DNA from 3 places in the Clostridium omnivorum genome. Region 1 is predicted to be linked to each of the others. Evidence: riboswitches for the same ligand, from Rfam matches in the RefSeq annotation. Region 1 holds a riboswitch; each other region holds the start of a gene.
The links. A riboswitch is a leader RNA that binds a small molecule or an ion and turns the genes downstream of it on or off. The one in region 1 is predicted to bind thiamine pyrophosphate.

Region 2: linked by a shared signal. The riboswitch ahead of thiW (energy coupling factor transporter S component ThiW) and the one ahead of thiT (energy-coupled thiamine transporter ThiT) in region 1 are both predicted to bind thiamine pyrophosphate.
Region 3: linked by a shared signal. The riboswitch ahead of tenA (thiaminase II) and the one ahead of thiT (energy-coupled thiamine transporter ThiT) in region 1 are both predicted to bind thiamine pyrophosphate.

The regions. Positions count from the first base shown of each region.
Region 1 covers NZ_BRXR01000001.1:2,646,605-2,648,875, reverse strand. Annotated here, with positions in the region: gene bsdE14_RS12575 (sensor domain-containing diguanylate cyclase) at 1-415, opposite strand, end outside; gene bsdE14_RS12570 (hypothetical protein) at 612-770, shown strand; gene bsdE14_RS12565 (hypothetical protein) at 770-946, shown strand; TPP riboswitch at 1,005-1,104, shown strand; gene thiT (energy-coupled thiamine transporter ThiT) at 1,208-1,909, shown strand; gene bsdE14_RS12555 (ferredoxin) at 1,978-2,166, opposite strand.
Region 2 covers NZ_BRXR01000001.1:354,875-357,145, reverse strand. Annotated here, with positions in the region: gene bsdE14_RS01660 (polysaccharide deacetylase family protein) at 1-55, shown strand, start outside; gene bsdE14_RS01655 (ECF transporter S component) at 171-701, shown strand; TPP riboswitch at 756-868, shown strand; gene thiW (energy coupling factor transporter S component ThiW) at 955-1,449, shown strand; gene thiM (hydroxyethylthiazole kinase) at 1,465-2,271, shown strand, end outside.
Region 3 covers NZ_BRXR01000001.1:1,023,985-1,026,255, forward strand. Annotated here, with positions in the region: gene bsdE14_RS04695 (ABC transporter ATP-binding protein) at 1-580, opposite strand, end outside; gene tenA (thiaminase II) at 580-1,242, opposite strand; TPP riboswitch at 1,319-1,427, opposite strand; gene bsdE14_RS04705 (TetR/AcrR family transcriptional regulator) at 1,466-2,080, opposite strand.

The sequences.
Region 1 (2,271 bases):
AAAAGGCCATTTTTTCCTTAGTCACTACATTTTCATCAAAACTTACTGGATTTTCAATTATTGCTGTTTCTTTAAAATTATTTATGCTATATAAAAAAGATTCTTCTTTTTTTAAGGTAATGTTTAATAATTGTTCTGAATAGCCTTTAATAGCTTTATAATGAAAATAACCATCCTCCTGCAGTATTAAAATACTGCCTTTTGACGCATTTGGAATTAGCGCTATTGCTGCTTCCAAAACTATTGAATAAACCTGACTTTCTTTCTCCATCTTTGAAATTTCTTCTGATACATGATAGATATTATTTTTTATATGCTCAATCAGCTCCATCTGCCCTTTAACTTTTTTAGCATTAAGGTGCTGAATAACTACAATAATAAGTAATATTACAATTATTAAATATAAAACCCACATTATTATAAACCCCTCTACAAACGTATACATTTAATGGAATTTTATTATATATTCTGAGTTTACATCTATTTAATACAATTGTAAAGTAAAGAAGTTTCCATTTTTAAAACTTACTTTAATTTTACTGAATATTTAATGTTAAAAAGCAAAAAATATAAATGTTTATGTAGATAAATCGTAAAAGGAGTGATAATGTATGGGAAGTGGAAAAAGTAAGCAAGGTATAGTTGGAAAGGTTCCTATGGCAAGTAAGAGAAAAGGTAATGTAGGACCTGGCATAGATTTTGTAGACGAAAATACTACCAGTGGTCCAGAAATTGCAAAAGAATTTAAAAAGAGAAGGAATGAACATTAATGCAAGCTATAGTAATAGATTTAAATCAGGCAGATGCCTATCTTTCTCTACCTGACGGTACTAATGTAAATATTGCAATAACACGTCTCCCTACTAACGTTAAAGTTGGAAAAAAAGTACACTTAAATCCTAGCAATTCAATTATGGAGAACTATAGAATAAATGGATTGTTATAGCCTCAGCACATTAACTTGCATATAAAACACTAGTGATATATAATAATAATATAATAAAATATTGTGCTAGGGGTGCCTTAAGGCTGAGAGATGATTGTTCATTAACCCTTAAACCTGATCTGGTTAGTACCAGCGTAGGGAAGCTGTTTTAGTTATTACGTAGTAACATGACCGTATCCCTTGTTGGATTACGGTCTTTCTTTTTATGTTAACATCTCAATGCCTATAAATGCTTATAGCACAAGAAATGGGGGGATTTTTATGAATTTACTTTTAACAGTAGCTTCCTTTAATCTTAAATTTAAAGGTATAAGTTTAGAGGATATTAAGCAAGGCTTTGCCGACGCTCCAAAACATCCTTTTGCAATTATTGCACTGATAGGGATAATCATTTTAGTAGCTGCTATCTTTAAGATGAAGAAGGTTAAACTGACTACAACAATGATGACCCATATTGGTATAGCTCTTGCTCTTGGTACAGTACTTAAGATGGTTAAATTTTATCAGGCTCCAATGGGAGGAAGTGCTACCTTAGGAAGCATGGTTCCTATATTTTTAATAGCACTATTCTATGGACCAGAGGTTGGTTTTTTAACAGGTCTGCTATTTGGAATAATTGATTTTATTCTAGCACCTTATATACTTCATCCAGTTCAAGTACTATTTGATTACCCTTTGCCATTCATAGCTATTGGAATAGCAGGATACTTTAAAGATAAGGGTAAGGTCTCTATGATGGTAGGAGTAGCTTTGGCTATAGTGGCTAGATTCTTATGTCACTTTATATCTGGAGTTGTTTTCTATGGAAGCTATGCTCCAGCAGGAATGTCTGCAGCGCTATACTCTTTTGTATATAACATAACCTACCTTGGACCTGATGGGCTGCTTTGTCTTGTAATTCTTGCAGTGTTACCTATGAAGCAGATAAACACAATTCTTTCAAAAACACGATTAAGTAATTAAAATAAAAAAAGTAAGCAGATAGGTATTGAAACCTGTCTGCTTACTTTTTTGAGGATGTGCTTTTAAATCTAAGATACGGAAATAGCGTTAACCGGACAAGATTCTTCTGCTTCCTTAGCACTATCCTTTTCTGATTCTGGAACTTCATCAGTTACTACCCCTGCTTTACCGTCATCTTCCATTTCAAATACTTCTGGACATATTGATGGACATAACCCACAGGATATGCAAGCATCCTTATCTACATAAGCCTTCATAATTACACTCCTCCTCTCTATATACGCCTTTTTACAATATTCTTTTAAACAACCTACTATGATCATTTATATGTTTCCCAAAGATTAACTAATTATGACTATAAT
Region 2 (2,271 bases), 2.3 Mb from region 1:
CGAGATGATTTCATTTTTAAAATCACAGGGATACAGCTTTGGTTTAATTTCTTAGTATAATTGTGGTATAATTTTCATGACTTACAAATGCTTTAAATAGAATGTTTTTTAGAATATACATAAGAATATATATTTATGCGAAATGAGCACAGCAAAGGAGTAATGTAATTATGAATAAAAATTCAAGAAATCTTGTGCTTAGCAGTTTGTTTTTAGCTATAGCTATAGTATTTCAATTTATAGGTAGAGTGCTGCCACAAATTAGTCAAATATTTGTTGGACCAGCAGTAAATGCAGTACTAATTCTATCTGCAGCAATTTGTGGCTTAGGATGGGGAGTCTCAGTTGGTTGTCTTACTCCACTTTTAGCATGGCTTTTAGGACAGCTTCCAGCAGCCTTTGGACCTTTTATTCCATTTATAATGATAGGTAATTCAATTTTTATTATAATGTTCTATCTTTTTAAATCTTATGAAAAGTGGGGGAATGCAGTTGGAATAGTTTCAGGAGCTTTATTAAAATTCTTGTTCTTGTACATATCTGCTACAAAATTAATAAATATCTTATCGCTAGGTATAAATCCTAAGGTGGCACAAAAGTTAACAGTAGCAATGGGAAGTATTCAATTAATGACTGCATTAGCTGGAGGAGCATTAGCAATAATTATAATTAATCTTTTAAAAAGAAGAAAGCAAATATAGTTACTTGAAGACTATTATAAGATATGTTATGATTAATTCGTAAAATTTAATAAAAGCTAAACACAGGGGAGTTGGAAAAATGGCCAACTGAGAGTAAGAACCAATTCTTTGACCCTAAGAACCTGAACTGGATAATACCAGCGTAGGAAGTTGTTTGTGGTTGTATATGTTGTTAAAGGCTATTTTAAACACAAATCCTATGGATTTGTGTTTTTTATTTTATTACTTTAATGAGAAGAAGGAGGAAAATATTATGAAAACAAAAAAAATTACCTTTTCAGCTCTTTTAATAGCTATTGGTGTTATGGCTGGCAGTGTTATTTACATACCGGTTGGAGTCTCAAAATGCTTTCCAGTTCAACATACTATAAATGTAATAGCGGCTATAATTTTAGGACCAAGCTATGGAGTGGCTATAGCCTTTTGTATTTCTCTTCTGCGAAATATATTGGGTACAGGGTCTATACTAGCATTTCCAGGCAGTATGATTGGCGCATTTGTTGCAGGAATTATTTATAAAAAAACAAATTCCTATTTAGCTGCAGCAGGCGGAGAAATATTTGGAACTGGAATATTGGGCGCTTTAGCTGCATTTCCAATTGCAAAATTTGTAATGGGCAAAAAAGTAGCTGCTATGTTCTTTGTAGCACCATTTTTAACTAGTACAGTTGGTGGAAGTATAATTGCATATTGTATTTTGAAGGTACTTGATGTTTCAAAAATTAAAAGTTTAAGAAATGAAGCTTAAAGGGGTGGCATTAGCATGGAAGCTAAGAATAAAATAGCTAGATTACTTAACAATTTAAGAGAAAAGAACCCACTAGTACATCATATTACTAATTATGTAACAGTAAATGATTGTGCTAATATTACACTTGCTATTGGTGGGGCACCAGTAATGGCAGATGATATTAACGAAGTAAGGGACATGGTAACTTTGGCTTCAGCTCTTGTAATAAATATAGGTACTTTAAACAGCAGAACAGTGGAATCTATGCTTGTGGCTGGCCAAAGGGCAAATGAATTAGGTATACCAGTTATATTAGATCCAGTTGGAGCAGGAGCTACACCGTACAGAACAGATATTGCAAGGATAGTAATGGAGAATGTAAAGCTAGCAGTAATAAGAGGAAATCTTTCAGAGATAAAGACACTGTATGGAGTTAATACACTTACAAAGGGAGTAGATTCCTCTGAGGATATTTCAGCAAAATCCGATGCTCTTATTGAAGCAAAGAATCTTGCAAAATCCTTCGCAAGAAAACTTAATACTGTAATTGCAATAACTGGTGCCGTGGATATAATTACCGATGGAGAAAGAATGTTTACTGTAGAAAATGGGCATAAAATAATGTCAAAAATAACTGGTACAGGCTGTATGTGCACATCACTTATAGGATCCTTTTTAGGTGTTTCAGAAGATTACGCACTAGCTGCTTTAGCGGGTATTGCTGCTATGGGAATTTCCGGGGAAATTGCTTATGAAAGTCTTAGCAGCTTAGAAGGGACAGGTACATTGAAATGTAGAATTATAGATACAATCTATAACCTTAATGAAGATACAATAATG
Region 3 (2,271 bases), 1.6 Mb from region 1:
CTTCTTCTACATCGTGAGTAATGAACAATATTGTCTTTTTAAGCTTGCAATATTGTGCTTGCAGCCACTCCTGCATATTTAATTTGGTTATAGCATCTAGAGCACTAAATGGCTCATCTAAAAGTAAAATATCAGCACCAGTTATAAGTGTCCTAATAAATGAAACCCTCTGTCTCATTCCTCCTGACAAATCCTTTGGATATTTATGCTTGTATTCATTAAAGCCAAAGGAATCTAAAAGCTCACCAGCCTTTGCTATAGCTTCCTTAGCTTTAACTCCTCTTACTTCTAAAGGTAAAGATACATTCTGAGCTATGGTCCTCCATGAAATCAATAAATCCTTTTGGGGCATGTACCCGATATGTCCCTTCAAATCACTTACTTGTTTATCCTCTAAAAAGATACTTCCACTCTCTGCCTTTTCCAGTCCGCAAATAAGTCTAAAAATAGTACTCTTTCCACAGCCGCTAGGTCCAACTATGCTCACAAATTCACCCTTATTTACAGTAAAATTCAAATCCTTTATAAGTAATTTTGACTCATTTCTATATTTAAAGTCTACATTGCAAAAGCTAAGCATTAATTCATCCCCTTGTTATATGACATATCCCAAAACATGTATTCATACCTGCTTGTATTAATAAATATTTCCTCTAGCTTTTTAAGTTCACTTTCACACATATTTTCAGCAAGGCTGTTCACTAAATCAACAATCCACTTAGTACTTTCTTCATATTCTTTAGATACATAACCTTTAATCCATTCTCCATAAAATTCATGTTCAGCAGCTCCAGGGATTCTGTTTAAGTACTTACCAATCTCTAGGTAGCTCCACATACATGCAAGCAGTGCTGCTGCAACATCAGCCAAGGACCCCATTTGAGATACTGCCAGCATATAGTGAGTATAAGAAATGTTAGTTAGAGATGCTTTTGCAGCTGCTACCTCCTCTTGTGTAATATTAAGCCTTTTCATATAAGATCGATGAATGCTCATTTCGCCATTCAATATAGCATCTACAGACTTTGCAAACCCCTTCATAACCTCTTCACTGTCAGCCTTTACAACCCCTAGCGCGTATATTTTTGCATAATCTAAAAGATAAAGATAATCCTGAATCATATAGTATTTAAACCTATCAATTTCTAAAGTTCCATTGCCTATACCTTTTATAAATGGATGCTCATAATATGTACCCCAAATATCCTTAACCTTCTCAAATAATCTATCAGTAAACTTCATTTGATACTCCCCTTCCTGTTTTAAAGCAAAATAAAAAGGCACAAACCTGATAAGAGATTTGTACCTTTAACTTTCTGCATACAAAAAAACCTCTTCCTACGCTGGTATTATCCAGATCAGGTTAAAGGGTCTAAGAATTTCGTTCTTACTCTCAGCTGGCAACACCAGCCCCCCTGGGATTTTATACTTACTTTATTCAATTAAATCTTACAGCCCTATATTACTACATTATTCCTATATGGTCAAGCTTATCTAAATAGTCCATAAATGATGGTATCCCTACTTTTAAAATGTGGTGATAAACCTCTGCAAGCTCCTCATCATCAGTTATATTAGAATTAAGCAGCAGCTGCATAACTATACCATCTATAGCACCAATAAGTAGCGAAGCAAAAGCCCTATTATATTTATTATCATGCTTTCCATACATATTTTCAATTAGCTCTACAGTATGATCTATCCATTCCTTATATTTAAACTTAAACTTTTCAGTAAGCTCTATATTTCCAAGCATAGCCTCCTGAGCGAGATAGAACTGCACTCGGTTTTCATCATTTTTATTAAATCTCTTAGCTATATTTTCATAAATTTCTTCTATTAGTTCATCTCTGCTTTGCTTTTTGCTATGAGACTTTTCTGCAATTCTTGAGGCCTCAGAAAGGCTTTTATCCATCACATCATATAATATATCTTCTTTGCTTTTATAATAATGATAAATAGCACCAGTGCTCATACCTGCCTCTTCAGCTATAGTCCTAATAGTAGCACCAGTTATTCCATTTTTGCATATAACATTTTTCGCTGCCTCTATAATTTTCTGCTTTCCTTCAGTAGACATGAGTACACCACTCCAATTCTATTACTAACTTAGATTATATCACAAAAGATTAATTGATTATATTCTCAGAAAATTCACGCCAAACATTTACACCTTATTACATTTATGCTATATTAGTATTATACCGAACAGTCGTTATGTTTTTAGTAATGCTTCTAATTTAAGTGGATTAGCATAACGGTTTAATAAAA